Regions from separate parts of the Actinosynnema sp. NPDC059797 genome, predicted to be linked through region 2. Evidence: riboswitches for the same ligand, from Rfam matches in the RefSeq annotation. Region 2 holds a riboswitch; the other holds the start of a gene.
What was found. A riboswitch is a leader RNA that binds a small molecule or an ion and turns the genes downstream of it on or off. The one in region 2 is predicted to bind glycine.

Region 1 (8,173 bases), on a different contig from region 2:
GCTCACGCCCTGCGGCACGAAGTTGGTCGCCAGGTTCGTCTCGGGGTCGGCCATCCACGCGCCGCCGTCGGAGCCCATCGGCACCCGCGACATCGACTCGACGCCGCCCGCGACCACCAGGTCCTCGAACCCGGACGCCACCTTCGCCGCCGCCAGGTTCACCGACTCCAGGCCCGACGCGCAGAACCGGTTGAGCTGCACCCCCGCGGGCCGCAGGTCCCAACCCGCCGCGAGCACGGCCGTGCGCGCGATGTCCGCGCCCTGCTCGCCGACCGGCGACACCACGCCGAACACCACGTCGTCCACGGCCGAGGTGTCCAGGTCGTTGCGCCGCGCCAGCGCCGCTAGCACCCCGGAGGCCAGGGTGATCGGCTTGACGGAGTGCAGCGAACCGCGCTTTCCCCTGCCCCGCGGTGTGCGCACCGCGTCGAAGATCAAGGCTTCGCTCATGCACCCCACGGTAGGGTCCGCGACGGCCCCCGCCCATGACCGCGGCAGGTGACTTATTAGCTCACCCCGTCCCTCGACGGTGTGACCTCTCACCCGGTCCGGTGCGCCGGCCTGACAATTGCGCTCACGATCGGCCGCCCGAGTGGCGCGTCCCGGTCATGGCGGCCCCGCCCCGCCGGTGGCACCGTCGACACCATGCCGACTCGCCGTTCGCCGTGGATGACCGAGGACCTGGACCAGCTCCGCGACCTGGCCCGCGCGTTCCTCGCCAAGGAGGCCGTCCCCCACCAGGAGCGCTGGGCCGCGCAGAAGCAGGTGGACCGGGAGTTCTGGACCAAGGCGGGCGAGGTGGGCCTGCTGTGCCTGTCGATCCCGGAGGAGTACGGCGGCGGTGGCGGCACCTTCGCGCACGAGGCGGTGCTGCTGGAGGAGCAGGCGCGGGCCGGCGACAGCTCGTGGGGCAACAGCGTGCACAGCGGCATCGTCGCCCACTACGTCCTCGCCTACGGCACCGAGGAGCAGAAGCACCGCTGGCTGCCCAAGCTCGCCTCCGGCGAGTACGTGGGCGCGATCGCCATGTCCGAGCCCGGCGGCGGGTCCGACCTCCAGAACGTCAGGACGCGGGCGCTGCGGCGCGGCGACGAGTACGTGCTCACCGGCTCCAAGACCTTCATCACCAACGGCGCGCAGGCCGACCTGGTGGTCGTGGTCGCCAAGACCGACCCCGCGCAGGGCGCCACGGGCATCTCGCTGCTGGTCGTGGAGACCGCGGACGCGCCCGGCTTCCGCCGCGGCCGCGTGCTGGACAAGGTCGGCATGAAGGGGCAGGACACCGCCGAGCTGTTCTTCGACGACGTCCGGGTGCCCGCCGCGAACCTGCTGGGCACCGGCGAGGGCCAGGGGTTCATCCAGCTCATGCAGCAGCTACCGCAGGAGCGGCTGATCATCGCGGTGGCGTCCGTCGCGGGCATCGAGGCGGCGGTCGACCTGACCCTGTCCTACGTCAAGGAGCGGACGGCGTTCGGGCGGGAGCTGATCAAGTTCCAGAACACCCGGTTCACGCTGGCCGAGTGCGCCACCGAGGCGCGCGTGACCAGGGCGTTCGTCGACGAGTGCGTCACCGAGCACCTGGCCGGGCGGCTGGACGTGCCCACGGCGGCGATGGCCAAGTGGTGGGCGACCGAGCGCCTGTGCCGGGTGGTCGACGAGTGCGTCCAGCTCTTCGGCGGCTACGGCTACATGACGGAGTACCCCATCGCGCGCGCGTGGGCGGACGCGCGCGTGCAGAAGATCTACGGGGGCACGAACGAGATCATGAAGGAAATCATCGCGAGGTCCCTCTAGATGGCCGGGCCGCTGGAGGGGCTGGAGGTCGTCGAGCTGGCCGGGCTGGCGCCCGCGCCGTTCGGCTGCATGGTGCTCGCGGACCTGGGCGCGTCCGTGACCAGGGTCGACCGCGTCGGCGGCGGCGCGGCGGTGCCCGGCGACGTGCTCGGGCGCGGGCGCCGGTCGATCGGCGTGGACATCCGCCGCCCGGAGGGCGTCGAACTGGTGCTCCGGCTGGTCGCGCGGTCGGACGTGCTGGTCGAGGGCTTCCGGCCGGGGGTGACCGAGCGGCTGGGGATCGGGCCCGCGCAGTGCCTGGCCCGCAACCCGCGCCTGGTCTACGGGCGGATGACCGGGTGGGGGCAGACCGGTCCGCTGGCCGACCGGGCGGGGCACGACATCAACTACATCGCGGTGGCCGGCGCGCTGGAGCCGATCGGCCGGGCGGGCGCGCCGCCGACCGTGCCGCTGAACGTCGTCGGCGACTTCGGCGGCGGCGGGCTGCTGCTGGCGCTCGGGCTGCTGGCCGCGCTGTACGAGCGGGAGCGGTCCGGGCGGGGGCAGGTCGTGGACGCGGCGATGGTCGACGGCGCGGCGCTGCTGACCACGTTCCTGCACGGCATGTCGGCGGCGGGGGCGTGGCCGGGCGGCCGGGGCGAGAACCTGCTGGACGGCGGCGCGCCGTTCTACGACGTGTACGAGGCGGCGGACGGCAAGTACGTCAGCGTCGGCGCGCTGGAGGAGAAGTTCTACGCGGAGCTGCTGACCGTGCTCGGGCTGGCCGGGGAGGACGTGCCGAGCAGGCACGACCCGGCGAACTGGCCCGAGCTGAGGGCCCGGATCGCGGCGGCGGTGGCCACGCGGACGCGGGACGAGTGGGCGGCGCTGGCGGAGGGCACCGACGCGTGCCTGGCGCCGGTGCTGGCGCCCGGCGAGGCGCCGGGGCACGGGCACAACGCGGAGCGCGGCGCGTTCGTCGAGGTGGGCGGGGTGGCGCAGCCCGCGCCCGCGCCGCGGTTCGACCGGACGCCGGCGGACGTGCCCGCGCCGCCGCCCGCGGTGGGCGAGCACACGGCTGAGGTGCTGGCGGAGCTGGGGCTGGGGGAGGACGAGGTGGCCGAGCTGCGGCGGGCCGGCGTGGTGGGCTGAGCGCCGTGTGGGCTGAGCGCCGTTCGACCCCCCGGGCCGGGCGTTCGACCGGTCGGGGTTCGGGCGTTCGACTCCTCGCCACCGTCCGTTCGACGCGGCGGGGTCGTTCATTCGACCGGGCGGTTCAGGAGTTCACCCCGCAGGGTGGTTCCGGCCGGTGAGTTCCGGTCGGCGAGTTCCCGGTGGCGCGTTCCGGTCGGTCCGGGTGTTCCGGGTCGTCCGGTGAACGTGAATGGGCGCGAAAAATCACCTGAAGAGGTGGTGAAAAATATCGGCGGCCGACATCGGGCTTTGTCACGCTAGGTGCGCGACCCGCCGCAAACAGGTGATGAGCAGTACGGACGTGATGGTGTCGCTCAACTCCGGGGTTCGTGCCATGGGGGGTGGGCGAGTGCCCGTACCTAGGTGATCGGCGGGACCGCAGGTCCCCTTGATAGTCCGTTCGGGTGACAACAGGCGGGGGTGGTGCACGCCTGCGTGGTCGTCCAGGCCGCCGCCCGGGGGATGACGGCGGGTTCCGCGTTCGTCATCCGGGTGAATGGGGGACCATGTCGGGTGACGCGGCGGGCACGGCGCCCGCCTGCCCCTGCCCCGTGAACGGACGGAGACCGATCAGTGAACGTCAAGAAGGTGGTGACGCTGGCGGCGGTCGCGCTGGTGCTGTTCCTCCTGATCACCCAGCCGAACGAGTCGGCCGAAGCGGTGCACACGGCCCTGGGGTGGCTGGAGCAGGCCGCGCAGTCGATCATCACCTTCGTCCGCAGCCTCTTCGCGTAGCCGCCGGGCCCCCTGCGCGCGGGGTCCGGCGGACTCCGCTCAATGCGGTCACGATCCGTGACAACGGGCCTCCATCGTTGGACCGTACGGGTGGAATGAGGGCTATAACGCGCTGGTAACAGGGTTTTTGACAAACCGGGGTCTAGCGGTTGTCGGTACCCGCTAATACGGTGCGCTGCATTGGCTGATCTTCGACCGACGAGGAGGCAGAATGGTCGAGGACTCCGGAGTCGACGAGCTGCTGAGGCAGTGGGCGGCCGAGCGCTCGGACGACGCCGAGCTGCAGGAGGTGAACCGGATCAAGGACGCGTGGCTCGCGGAAGCCCCGCCGTCCCCCGGTATCCCCGTGCAGCGGGCGACTGGTGGTCACCGCGGTCTGGTGCGGGTCGAGTCCGCTGACCCCGCCTACGTGGCGGCGATGCGGAAGCGGGCGCCCGAGGTGCCCGAGGGCCTGCTCGCGGCCGCCGCCAGCTACTGGCAGCTGGTGGGCGACCTGTCCGAGGCGGAGCAGTGGTGGGACGCGGGCATCAGCCCGCTGGACCAGCGCGCTCTGGACTACCGGGCGGCCGGGCTCACGCCCGCCGACCTCGGTCGTCGGCTCGGGCCGATGACGGTGCTCCAGCACCTGCGTCGGGGCAGTGCGGCGGCCTGGTGCGTGGCCAGGTTGCAGAGGCAACGCCGGGACGGCGTGGCCTAGTCCGGAAACGAGAGGGGCGGGCTCCTGTGGTCGGGAGCCCATGCCCGAGGGGTGGGCTCCTGCGGAGGAGCCCTCGCCCGAGGGGGTGCCGGGGACGCCACCGCGACCTGCTCCGAGCGGGAAGACCCCGAACCCGGCAAACCCGACCGTTCGACCTGCTCGGCGCGCGAAGTACCCTGGAGCCGTGCCGGGCCTCATCACCCCCAAGCGGACCGCCATCGCGCTGGTCTGCGTGCTCTCCCTGATCGTGTGCTGCGGCCTCGCCTACTGGCAGTGGGCGCGGTTCTCCCAGGCCGGCGGCACGTTCCAGAACCTCGGCTACGTCTTCCAGTGGCCCCTGTTCGGCCTCTTCCCCGCCTTCATGGTGTGGCGCATCCGCAAGCTGGACGCCCAGCGCAAGGCCGAGGCCGCCGCCGGCCCGCCCGAGGAGCCGGTGGTCGAGCCGGTCGGGCGGGTGGTTACGGTTGAGCCCGTCAGGAGAGCGCACGACGACGAGGACGACGAGCTGGCGGCCTACAACCGCATGCTCGCCGAGTTGCACGCGCGGGACCAGCGGTGAGGCGAAGGTAGGGCGATGGACGGCGCGTTGACCAGGTTCCGGTTCATGGCTTACGTGGTCGGTGTCGGCCTGCTGCTGCTCGTGGCCGCCATGTTCGCCAAGTACGTGGGCGACAACGAGACCATGATGCGGATCGTCGGCCCCGTGCACGGCTTCCTCTACGCGGTCTACCTGGTGCTGACCGTCGACCTGGCGCTCAAGGCCCGCTGGTCGATCAAGGGCACGGCCCTGGTGCTGATCGCCGGCACGATCCCGTTCGTGTCGTTCTACGCCGAGCGCAAGGTCGTGGCGAACCTCCGGACCGGCAAGGCCCTGTGACCAGGGTTGACCGGGCCGCCCGGCCCGCCTAGCGTCTGGCGGTACCAACTGAACACGGCCGTCGACGTCGCGCGGGAGAGTCCCCAGGCGAGCTGGGGCGCCGAAGGAGCAACCCCTCCCCGGAATCTCTCAGGCACAGCTACCGCCGACGAAGGCAACTCTGGAAAGCAGGCGCCCGGCGCGCCTCGCCCACGGTGCAAGCCGCTCACCAGCGGTGAAGCTCTCAGGCTCATGACAGAGGGGGAGGCTCACTCAGACGAGGAGTCTCCGATGGACCGTGTCATCCTTCACACGTGCCCGCCGACCCGACCGGTCGGCGCTACCGGCATGTCCGCACCCCGGGAGGACCGCGCCTGATGGAAAGCCGCCGCACGCCCCTGCACGCCGAGCACGAGGCCCTGGGCGCCATGTTCACCGACTTCGCGGGCTGGCGGATGCCGCTGCGCTACGACAGCGAGCTGGCCGAGCACCGCGCGGTGCGCACGTCGGCGGGCCTGTTCGACCTGACCCACATGGGTGAGATCGTGCTCACCGGGCCGGAGGCGGGCGCCGCCCTGGACCACGCCCTGGTCGGGCACGCCTCCGCGATCGGCGTCGGCCGCGCCCGCTACACCATGATCTGCGAGGCCGACGGCGGCGTGGTCGACGACCTGATCGTCTACCGGCTGGGCGACCAGGAGTACCTGGTCGTGGCGAACGCCTCCAACGCGGCCGTCGTGCACGAGGCGCTGGTGGAGCGGGCCGCGGGCTTCGACACCGCCGTCGAGGACCGCTCGACCGACTACGCGCTGCTGGCCGTGCAGGGCCCGAACTCCACGGCGATCCTCGCCGGCCTCACCCCGACCGACCTGTCGGCGGTCAAGTACTACGCCTCCTACCCGACCGAGGTGGCCGGCAAGCCCGTGCTGCTGGCCCGCACCGGCTACACCGGCGAGGACGGCTTCGAGCTGTTCACCGCGCCGGCCGACGCCGCCCACGTGTGGCGGGCGCTGCTGGAGGCGGGCGCGCCGCACGACCTGAAGCCCGCCGGCCTCGGCTGCCGCGACACGCTGCGGCTGGAGGCGGGCATGCCGCTGTACGGCAACGAGCTGGGCCGCGACCGCACGCCGTTCCACGCGAACCTGGGCCGGGTGGTCAAGCTCGACAAGCCGGGCGACTTCGTCGGCCGCGACGCGCTGGCCGCCGTCGCCGAGCGGGGCGTGGACACCGCCCTGGTCGGCCTCAAGACCACCTCGCGCCGCGCGCCGCGGCACGGGTACCCGGTGCTGGACGCGGCGGGCGACCCGATCGGCGAGGTCACCAGCGGCGCCCTGTCGCCGACGCTGGGCTACTCGGTGGCCATGGCCTACGTGGCCGTCGACCACACCCGGCCGGGCACGCCGCTGTTCGTCGACGTCCGGGGCAAGCGCGAGCCGGTGGAAGTCGTCGCCCTGCCGTTCTACAAGCGAACCAGCTGACCCCAGGAGAGATCCCCATGTCCGAGCACTTCAACACCTCCCTCGCGGAGTTCGACCCGGAGGTCGCGGACGCGGTCGCCGCCGAGCTGCACCGGCAGCAGAGCACGCTGGAGATGATCGCCTCCGAGAACTTCACGCCGGTGTCGGTGCTCCAGGCGCAGGGTTCGGTGCTGACCAACAAGTACGCCGAGGGCTACCCGGGCCGCCGGTACTACGGCGGCTGCGAGAACGTCGACGTGATCGAGCGGCTGGCCATCGAGCGGGTCAAGGCGCTGTTCGGCGCGGGCTTCGCCAACGTGCAGCCGCACTCGGGCGCGCAGGCCAACGCGTGCGCGATGTTCGCCCTGCTCCAGCCCGGCGACACGATCCTGGGCCTCGACCTGGCCCACGGCGGCCACCTCACGCACGGCATGAGGATCAACTTCTCCGGCAAGCTCTACAACGTGGTGCCCTACCACGTGTCGGACGCCGACGGCCGCGTCGACATGGCGGAGGTCGAGCGGCTGGCGCAGGAGCACCGGCCCAAGCTGATCGTGGCCGGCTGGTCGGCCTACCCGCGCCAGTTGGACTTCGCCGAGTTCCGCCGCATCGCGGACTCGGTCGAGGCCTACCTGATGGTGGACATGGCGCACTTCGCCGGCCTGGTCGCGGCGGGCCTGCACCCCAGCCCCGTGCCGCACGCGCACGTGGTGACCACCACCACGCACAAGACGCTGGGCGGCCCCCGCGGCGGCGTGATCCTGACCAACGAGGCCGACCTCGCCAAGAAGATCAACTCGGCCGTGTTCCCCGGCCAGCAGGGCGGCCCGCTGGAGCACGTGATCGCGGGCAAGGCGGTGGCGTTCAAGCACGCCGCGTCACCGGAGTTCGCCGACCGCCAGCGCCGCACGGTCGAGGGCGCGAAGATCCTCGCCGACCGCCTGGCGCAGCCCGACGCGGCCGCCGCCGGCGTGAAGGTCCTCACCGGCGGCACGGACGTGCACCTGGTGCTGGTCGACCTGGTGGCGTCCGAACTGGACGGCAAGCAGGCCGAGGACCGGCTGCACGAGGTCGGCATCACGGTCAACCGCAACGCGGTGCCGAACGACCCCCGCCCCCCGATGGTCACCTCCGGCCTGCGCATCGGCACGCCCGCCCTGGCCACGCGCGGCTTCGGCGCGGCGGACTTCACCGAAGTGGCCGACGTCATCGCGGCCGCCCTCCAGCCGTCGCCGGACCTGGCGGAGCTGCGGGCGCGCGTGGACGTGCTGGCGGCCAAGCACCCGCTGTACCCGAACCTGTGAAGCACGGCACGAAATAGTTCGAGTTTCCTCGAGGTTGTCCCGCGTGCACCCGCCTGCGGGACAACCGAAGGGAACACCATGACCGCGGCACTCGCCCCCGAGGCCCAGGACCTGCTCTTCCGCGAGGCGCGCACCGCCAACGCGTTCACCGCCGAAC
Region 2 (8,158 bases):
GTTGTCGTCCGCCGGCCACTCCCCCGAGCCGACGCGGTCGATCTCGCGCCTGATCGCGATCATGGCGTCGATGAACCGGTCGATCTCGGCCAGGTCCTCGCTCTCGGTCGGCTCCACCATCAGCGTCCCCGCCACCGGGAACGACATGGTCGGCGCGTGCAGGCCGTAGTCGGCCAGCCGCTTGGCCACGTCGTCCACGGTCACGCCGGTCGCCTTGGTGATCTGCCGCAGGTCGAGGATGCACTCGTGGGCCACGAAGCCGCCCTCGCCGGTGTAGAGCACCGGGAAGTGCTCGTCCAGCCGCCGCGCCACGTAGTTCGCCGCGGCCACCGCGGTCAGGGTCGCCCGGCGCAGGCCGTCGGCGCCCATCATCCGCACGTACGCCCACGAGATCGGCAGGATCGACGCCGAGCCCCACGGCGCGCCGCTGATCGGGCCGACGCCCGTGGCGGGGCCGGCGGCCGGCTGGAGCGGGTGGTTGGGCAGGAACGGCGCCAGGTGCGACCGCACGCCGATCGGGCCGACGCCGGGGCCGCCGCCGCCGTGCGGGATGCAGAACGTCTTGTGCAGGTTCAGGTGGGACACGTCCGAGCCGAACTTGCCGTACTGCGCCAGGCCGATCAGGGCGTTGAGGTTCGCGCCGTCCACGTACACCTGGCCGCCCGCGTCGTGCACCAGCCCGCACACCTCGCGCACGGTGTCCTCGTACACGCCGTGCGTCGACGGGTAGGTGATCATGATGGCGGCCAGGTCGTCCCGGTGCGCCTCGACCGTCTCGCGCAGGTGGCCCAGGTCCACGTTGCCCTTGTCGTCGCACTTGACCACCACGACCCGCATGCCCGCCATGACCGCGGACGCGGCGTTGGTGCCGTGCGCGCTGGAGGGGATCAGGCACACGTCGCGGTGCGCGTCGCCGTTGGCGCGGTGGTAGGCGCGGATGGCCAGCAGGCCCGCGAACTCGCCCTGGCTGCCCGCGTTGGGCTGGAGCGACACGGCGTCGTAGCCGGTGACCTCGGCCAGCCACCGCTCCAGGTCGCCGATCAGCTCCAGGTACCCGGCGGCGTCCTCGACCGGCGCGAACGGGTGCAGCTCGGCGAACTCCGGCCAGGTGATGGGCTCCATCTCGGCCGTGGCGTTGAGCTTCATCGTGCACGAGCCCAGCGGGATCATGCTGCGGTCCAGCGCCACGTCCTTGTCCGACAGGGACCGCAGGTAGCGCAGCAGCGCGGTCTCCGAGCGGTGGGTGTGGAACACCGGGTGGGTCAGGTACTCGGAGGTGCGGCGCAGGTCGGCGGGGATGCCGTCGGCGGTGTCGGCGTCCAGGCCGTCCACGTCGGCCACGGTGACGCCGAACGCCTTCCACACCAGGTCCAGGTGCTCGCGCGTGGTGGTCTCGTCGCAGGAGACGGACACGACGTCGTCGTCCACCCGCCACAGGTTCACGCCCAGCTCGCGCGCCGCGGCCACGACCTCGGCGGCCCGGCCCTCGACGCGGGCGCGCACGGTGTCGAAGAACTCGCCGTGCACCACCTCGACCCCGGCCTCGCACAGGCCCGCGGCCAGCACGGTCGCCATGCGGTGGGCGCGGGTCGCGATGGCCTTCAGGCCCTCCGGGCCGTGGTAGACGGCGTACATGGAGGCGATCACGGCCAGCAGGACCTGCGCGGTGCAGATGTTGCTGGTGGCCTTCTCGCGGCGGATGTGCTGCTCGCGCGTCTGGAGCGCCAGCCGGTAGGCCGGGTTGCCGTCGGCGTCCACGGACACGCCGACCAGGCGGCCCGGGAGCTGCCGCTCCAGGCCCTGGCGGACGGCCATGTAGCCGGCGTGGGGCCCGCCGAAGCTCATCGGCACGCCGAAGCGCTGGGTGGTGCCGACCACGACGTCCGCGCCGATCTCGCCGGGCGGGCGCAGCAGCGCCAGCGCCAGCAGGTCGGCGGCCACGACGGCCTGCGCGCCGGCCCGGTGGACCTCCTCGATGACCGACGCGTGGTCGCGGACCACGCCGGACGCGCCGGGGTAGGACAGCAGCACGCCGAAGAAGTCGCCGCCCAGGCCGAGGCCCTCCAGGCCCTGCGACAGGTCGGCGGTGACGACCTCGATGCCCAGCGGCTCGGCGCGGGTCTCGATGACGGCGAGGGTCTGCGGCAGCGTGTCGGCGTCGACCACGAACTTGTTCGACTTGGCCCGGCCGGCGCGGCGGACCAGCGTCATCGCCTCGGCGGCGGCCGTGGACTCGTCCAGCATGGAGGCGTTGGCCAGCGGCAGGCCGGTGAGGTCGCCGACGACGGTCTGGAAGTTCAGCAGGGCCTCCAGCCGGCCCTGGGAGATCTCCGGCTGGTAGGGCGTGTACGCGGTGTACCAGGCGGGGTTCTCCAGCACGTTGCGGCGGATCACCGGCGGCGTGGTGGTGCCGTAGTAGCCGAGGCCGATCATCTGGGTCATCGGGCGGTTGCGGGCCGCCAGGGCGCGCAGCTCGGCCAGGGCCTCGGTCTCGGTGGCGGGCGAGGGCAGGTCCAGCACCAGGTCGCGCTCGCGGATCGACTCGGGCACCGCGTGCTGGGCCAGCTCCTCCAGGGAGCCGACGCCGATCACGTCGAGGATGCGCGCCAGCTCGGCGGGCCGGGGGCCCACGTGCCGGTCGGCGAAGGGGGTGCCGTGCTCGAGAGCGGCGAGGGGGATGCGGTCCTGCGTCATGTGTCGCCTCCGGGGCTACGGGCACACTGCTGCCGTTGCCCTCCCCCTCTGTCTCCTGCCCGTCGTCGGGCGCCTGAGAGCTTCACCCGGTGGTGGCCGGGCTTGCACCGTCGGCGGGGTCTTCTTGCCCGACCCGCTTTCCAGAGGCGTCTCACCCGCGCGGTCCTTGCGCCTGAGAGGTTCCGGGGAGGATTTGCTCCTTCGGCGCCGAGCGGGCTCGGACTCTCCCGCGCGGGATAAAGCGACTACGCGCGAATCGTACCCGGCGGCGGTCGCGCGGGTCCCGTCGGCGCGACGTGGATCTCAATGGCTGGACAACCGGGTTTGACCGGGTTTCCCGGTGGGCACACCCGAGGTACCCGGCTGCAACATGTCGTGTCCGCGCCGTTCTCGCGCCGTGGTCGGTGCTCCGGTCGTCCGCTCCCCCGCGGTGTCGCTCCCCGCCGTTCGCTCAGCCGGTGGCGCGGGTGCGGCGGCGGCGTGACAGCTCGTCGTTCGGGGCCGGGACGATCTCGGCGCCGTCCGCGCGCTCGGCGGGGAACTCGTGGATGGTGCCGCTGATCTCCCGCATGGCGCCGCTGACCGCGATGCCGAACACGCCCTGGCCGCCCTGGAGCAGGTCGACGACCTCCTCGGGCGAGGTGCACTCGTAGACCGTGGTGCCGTCGCTGAACAGCGTGATGCGGGCCAGGTCCTGCACGCCCCGGCGGCGGAGGTGGTCGACCGCGACCCGGATGTTCTGGAGCGAGACGCCGGTGTCCAGGAGCCGCTTGACGACCTTCAGGACGAGGATGTCCTTGAACGAGTACAGCCGCTGGCTGCCGGAGCCGTGCGCGCTCCTTATCGTCGGGCTGACCAGGTCGGTGCGGGCCCAGTAGTCGAGCTGGCGGTAGGTGATGCCCGCGATCTGGCACGCGGCGGGGCCGCGGTACCCCACGAGTTCGTCCGGCAGCGAGGAGTCCGGGAACAGCTCGCCCTGTTCGCCGGAGCCGGAACCGGCCCGGATGATGGGCGCTTCCTCGACCACGCCTGCCTCCCCTCGGTCCGGCCACGACGACCGGCGACCAACGTGAAGCCGCCGCGGTGCCCGAATCACACCGTGGCAATTCACCTGAGCTCGACGGTAAGACCGCCTAGGGGGCAGGTCAACGCGACGCGCGGGACGTGTCTGACCTCAACCTGAGGTAGAGGTTGAGAGAGCCGACGGTTGTAAGCCATTCGGGTGACGTTTAGTGATCGTTTAGCAGAGGATTGCTGACGTTGTGTAATCCAGAAGTGTGACACCGGGGGGTGGCACGCGGGGTTGATCCACAACGCACCGCACACACCTGCGAGGGGTTCGGACCAGTGGTCGGGCCTCTCGCAGGTGGTACCCGCCCGTCGCGGGTGGAGGCCCGGCGACCGGGGTTTGGCGGGGGCTGGACCGGGGGTCGCCGACGGGTCGCGCGGGGTCCGTTCCCGAGGTTCGCCCGACCGGTGGGGTGGGGGTTTCGGCACGCCCCGGCAGCCCGCCCGCCGAGGTTGTCCGCGGATCGCGCCCCACCCCGCGCACCGCCCGCGGCCACGCAGGTGAGGTGAGGCGCGGCAACCGGCATCGGTGGAGACGTGCCGGCCGTCGGTGGAGGCGCGCTGGCCGTCGGTGGAGGCGCGCCGGTGGCGGGCGGAGGCGCGTCGGTGGCCGGTGCGGCGGTGCGGCTTCGACCGGGCGGCGAAACGCTCCAGGGGTCCCCTGGGCGGGGACCCCTGTTCAAGCGCGGGTCGGAAGAGCCCGGTGGCTCAGGTCCGGTGGCTCAGGTGTCGGCGCCCCGGAAGTCCTCCGGCGACACGGAGTCGAGGAACTCGCGGAACTTCTCGACCTCGTCCTCCTGCTCGTCCGGGATGATCAGCCCGGCCTCGGCCAGCACCGACTCCTCCGCGTGGATCGGCACCCCGATCCGCAGCGCGAGCGCCACCGAGTCGCTGGGCCGCGCGGACACCCGCACGTCGCCGTCGAACACCAGCTCCGCGAAGTACGTGCCCTCTTGCAGGTCGGTGATCCGCACCTGTTCGAGCTGCCGGCCGAGGGCGCCGATGACGTCCTTGAGCAGGTCGTGGGTCAGCGGTCGCGCGGGCCGCACGCCCTGCTGCTCCAACGCGATCGCGGTGGCCTCGACGGATCCGATCCAGATCGGCAGGTACCGCTCGCCCTCGGTTTCACGCAGCAACAGGATCGGCTGGTTGGCGGGCAGTTCCACCCGCACACCCACGACGCGCATCTCGCTCATCGGGTCTCGCCTCCCTCAGCGCGCTGAAATCCTGGCGTCCCCGCTGTATGAACGAGGATCCCCCACGTACCCTTTCGACGCTACCCGCCAAGCGGGCCTTGTGCGCAACCGCCCGTCCGGTCCGGGATCACGATGCGGACACTTGTTCACCTAGGCGAAACGCGCCTGCCCGCGCCGTCGCGCAGGCCGACCTTGACCAGCAGTGTGTGCAGGGTTACCGAGAGTGCCGCCAGCTCGCGGACGACCTCGTCGGCCCGCGCCCGGTTCGCCGCCGCCGCGGCCTGCTCCACCAGGGCGACCTCGCGGTCCGCCGCGGCCCGGAACGGGCGCAGGTGCCTGGCCTGGAGGCCGTGCTCGGCCATGGCCCGCACCGTCGCGGCGATCTGCACCGCCTCGTGGTCGTAGAACCCGCCGGGACCCGCGGTGACCAGTCCGTGCTGCTCCAGGTCGGCCAGTTCGGCCGACTCGATGCCCGCGCGCGCGAGCAGGTCGTCGCGGGTGATCCGGTGCCCCGGGGACGGGGTGAGGTCCACGGCGCGCACGCCCTGGTCGACCGCGTCCAGGTGCTCCTTGATGACCTTCAGCGGCAGGTACCTGTCGCGCTGCGCGGTCAGCACGTACCGCAGCCGGTCGACGTCCGCCGGGGCGAACTGCCGGTAGCCCGACGCCGTGCGCGCCGGGCGGACCAACCCCTCCGACTCCAGGAACCGGATCTTGGAGATGGTGACGTCGGGGAAGTCGGGCCGGAGCTGGGACAGCACCGCCCCGATGCTCAACCCCCCGCGTGGCCGACCGGCCGCCGTCACCGGAGCCCCACCGTCAGGCCCCCTGGCCCCCGGCGCCCGGACCGGTCAGGAACACCAGGCGGAACTTCCCGATCTGCACCTCGTCGCCGTTGGCCAGCACGGCCTGGTCGACGGGCTCGCGGTTGACGTAGGTGCCGTTGAGGCTGCCCACGTCGATCACCACGAACTCGCCGCCCTCGCGGCGGAACTCGGCGTGCCGGCGCGAGACCGTCACGTCGTCGAGGAAGATGTCGCTGTCGGGGTGCCGGCCGGCGCTGGTCGTGTCGCGGTCCAGCAGGAACCTCGATCCCGCGTTGGGACCGCGCTTGACCACGAGCAGGGCCGACCCGGCGGGCAGCGCGTCGACGCCGGCGACCGCCGGCTCCTGGGCGGGCGCCTCGGCGCCCTCGACCTCGGCGAGGAAGTCGGCCCGGAAAACGGAGGTCCGCTCCGGGGACTGCTCGGGCGGGACGCCGGGCCCGTCGTTCGTGCTCACCTGAGCTCTCCTCCTGCTGCTGGAACCGTCGAGTTCGTTAGAACCTATCGTGCCCGAACCCTTGTCTGAGGAGCGGCTCCCCCACCGACCGAAGAGCCGCCGGAAGATCGACGTCACCCCTGCGCCGCCAGCTCCTGGTACGCGGCGGCGTCGAGCAGGTCGTCCACCGCGGCCGGGTCGTCGAGCCGGAGTTCCACCATCCACCCCTCACCGTACGGGTCGGAGTTCACCAGGTCCGGCTGCTGGTCCAGGGAGTCGTTGCGCGCGACGACCTCGCCGGCCAGCGGCGCGTAGATGTCCGACACGCTCTTGGTGGACTCGACCTCACCCAGCGTCTGGCCGGCGCCGACCTGCTCGCCGAGCTCCGGGAGCTGGACGAACACGACGTCACCGAGCTGCTCTTGGGCGTAGTCGGTGATGCCCACGCGCACGGTGTCGTCGCCTGTGCGCAGCACCCACTCATGTTCCTCGGTGTACTTGAGCTCCTCGGGAATCACCGCGGTGCGCTCCTTCATGACGGTGGATCTTCGGTGCCGGATCTTCCCACGTCCCGTTCAGGCCGGCGCGACCCCCGGCCGTCGGCGCAGCGCGAGGGTGAACTGGTAGACGTACAGGGCGCCCGACCACAGGTACAGGGCCCCACCCCAGATCATGAACGCGTAGGCGACCGGCCGGAGGAGCTGGGCGGCCGTCGAGGCCCCCTGCGCGAGCAGGAGCATGGGGAACGCGTAGAGCAGGTTGAAGGTGGCGGCCTTGCCCAGGTAGTTGACCTCGAACGGGCCGTAGCCGCGGGCCCGGAGCACGGGCAGGCAGGCGCCGACCACCAGCTCCCGGCCGACCAGGACCACGACCACCCACCAGGGGATGATCTCGCGCACGACGAACGCCACCAGCGTGGCCAGGATGTAGAGGCGGTCGGCGGCGGGGTCGAGGAGGACGCCGAGCTTGCTCGTCTGGTCCAGCCAGCGGGCGAGCTTGCCGTCCAGCCAGTCCGACAGCCCGGCGGCGACGAGGACGACCACCGCCCACCCGTCGGCGTGCGGGCCGAGCAGGAGGTACAGGAACAGGGGCACGCCGAGCAGCCGGAGCACGCTGAGCGCGTTCGGGATGGTCAGCAGCCGGTCCGCGGGCTCGACGTGATCGTGCGACACAGGCGGGGACTCTAATCGCGGGTCACCCGCGGAGCCGCGCCACCGCCCGAACGGGCAACCGCGGCGGGACCGGCCGGTTCCCCGGTCCGGCCGGTCGGACGGCCGGCCGCCGCCCGGGGTCAGTTCACCCGGGTGCGGGTCCACCCCCGTCGCCGCAGCTCGTCACCGCTGAGCGCCTGCGGGCGGCCGCGGTCGTCGACGCCGACCCAGCGGCCGTGGAAACCTTCGAGCACGTAGGCGTGGCCCTTGCTCCAGACCACGCTGCACGGGTCGGTGGGCAGCGTTCCCGCGCCGCCGCTGCCGGCGCGCGCCGCCCCGTGCTCCGCGGGTTCCGACTCGGCTTCCGTCGTGGTGTTCATCTTGAGAATCCCCTCCACCAGGGGTGTCGTCCGCACGTCCGGCGGTGTTATCCCCGACACGGTGAATTCTCCTCCGCCCGCACCGGGGTCCCACTCGATTTCCGCCGGATTTCGGCCACCGGTTGCTCGACGCGGCAAGTTGCGCGACGTCTTCCGCCGGGGTGTAGCCGGTACGACCGCGATGAAACCGTTCACCGTCCGTCATCCACCGCACACCGAGACCGGCACTACACTGGTACCGATCAAGTCACCGCCGTACGGTGGTGGCGCAGCGGTTGAGCCAACAGCCGCGCCGGGAGGTCCTGGCCGGTGGACGTGTCCGCCACGCTGCTGTTCCGCGCTGCGCGCGCACGGCCGGGCCGCGGACTTCCCACCCGGCAGTCCAGCTGAAGAGGAGATCCTCGTGACG

Region 1: it holds a riboswitch for glycine, as region 2 does, so the genes downstream of both, gcvT (glycine cleavage system aminomethyltransferase GcvT) here and gcvP (aminomethyl-transferring glycine dehydrogenase) in region 2, are expected to answer to the same signal.

Annotation. Positions count from the first base shown of each region.
Region 1 is NZ_JBHWIE010000228.1:2,854-11,026, forward strand. It holds gene ACFV4N_RS31835 (acetyl-CoA C-acetyltransferase) at 1-450, opposite strand, end outside; gene ACFV4N_RS31840 (acyl-CoA dehydrogenase family protein) at 646-1,794, shown strand; gene ACFV4N_RS31845 (CaiB/BaiF CoA transferase family protein) at 1,795-2,925, shown strand; gene ACFV4N_RS31850 (hypothetical protein) at 3,541-3,702, shown strand; gene ACFV4N_RS31855 (helix-turn-helix transcriptional regulator) at 3,914-4,399, shown strand; gene ACFV4N_RS31860 (hypothetical protein) at 4,584-4,958, shown strand; gene ACFV4N_RS31865 (DUF3817 domain-containing protein) at 4,974-5,276, shown strand; glycine riboswitch at 5,339-5,430, shown strand; glycine riboswitch at 5,432-5,521, shown strand; gene gcvT (glycine cleavage system aminomethyltransferase GcvT) at 5,633-6,733, shown strand; gene glyA (serine hydroxymethyltransferase) at 6,751-8,016, shown strand; partial or broken gene ACFV4N_RS31880 (malonic semialdehyde reductase) at 8,095-8,173, shown strand, end outside.
Region 2 is NZ_JBHWIE010000293.1:308-8,465, forward strand. It holds gene gcvP (aminomethyl-transferring glycine dehydrogenase) at 1-2,694, opposite strand, end outside; glycine riboswitch at 2,845-2,934, opposite strand; gene ACFV4N_RS34825 (MerR family transcriptional regulator) at 3,146-3,721, opposite strand; gene ACFV4N_RS34830 (bifunctional nuclease family protein) at 4,485-4,958, opposite strand; gene ftsR (transcriptional regulator FtsR) at 5,105-5,764, opposite strand; gene garA (glycogen accumulation regulator GarA) at 5,778-6,239, opposite strand; gene gcvH (glycine cleavage system protein GcvH) at 6,353-6,754, opposite strand; gene clsA (cardiolipin synthase ClsA) at 6,794-7,390, opposite strand; gene ACFV4N_RS34855 (hypothetical protein) at 7,510-7,749, opposite strand; gene ACFV4N_RS34860 (anti-sigma factor antagonist) at 8,153-8,158, shown strand, end outside.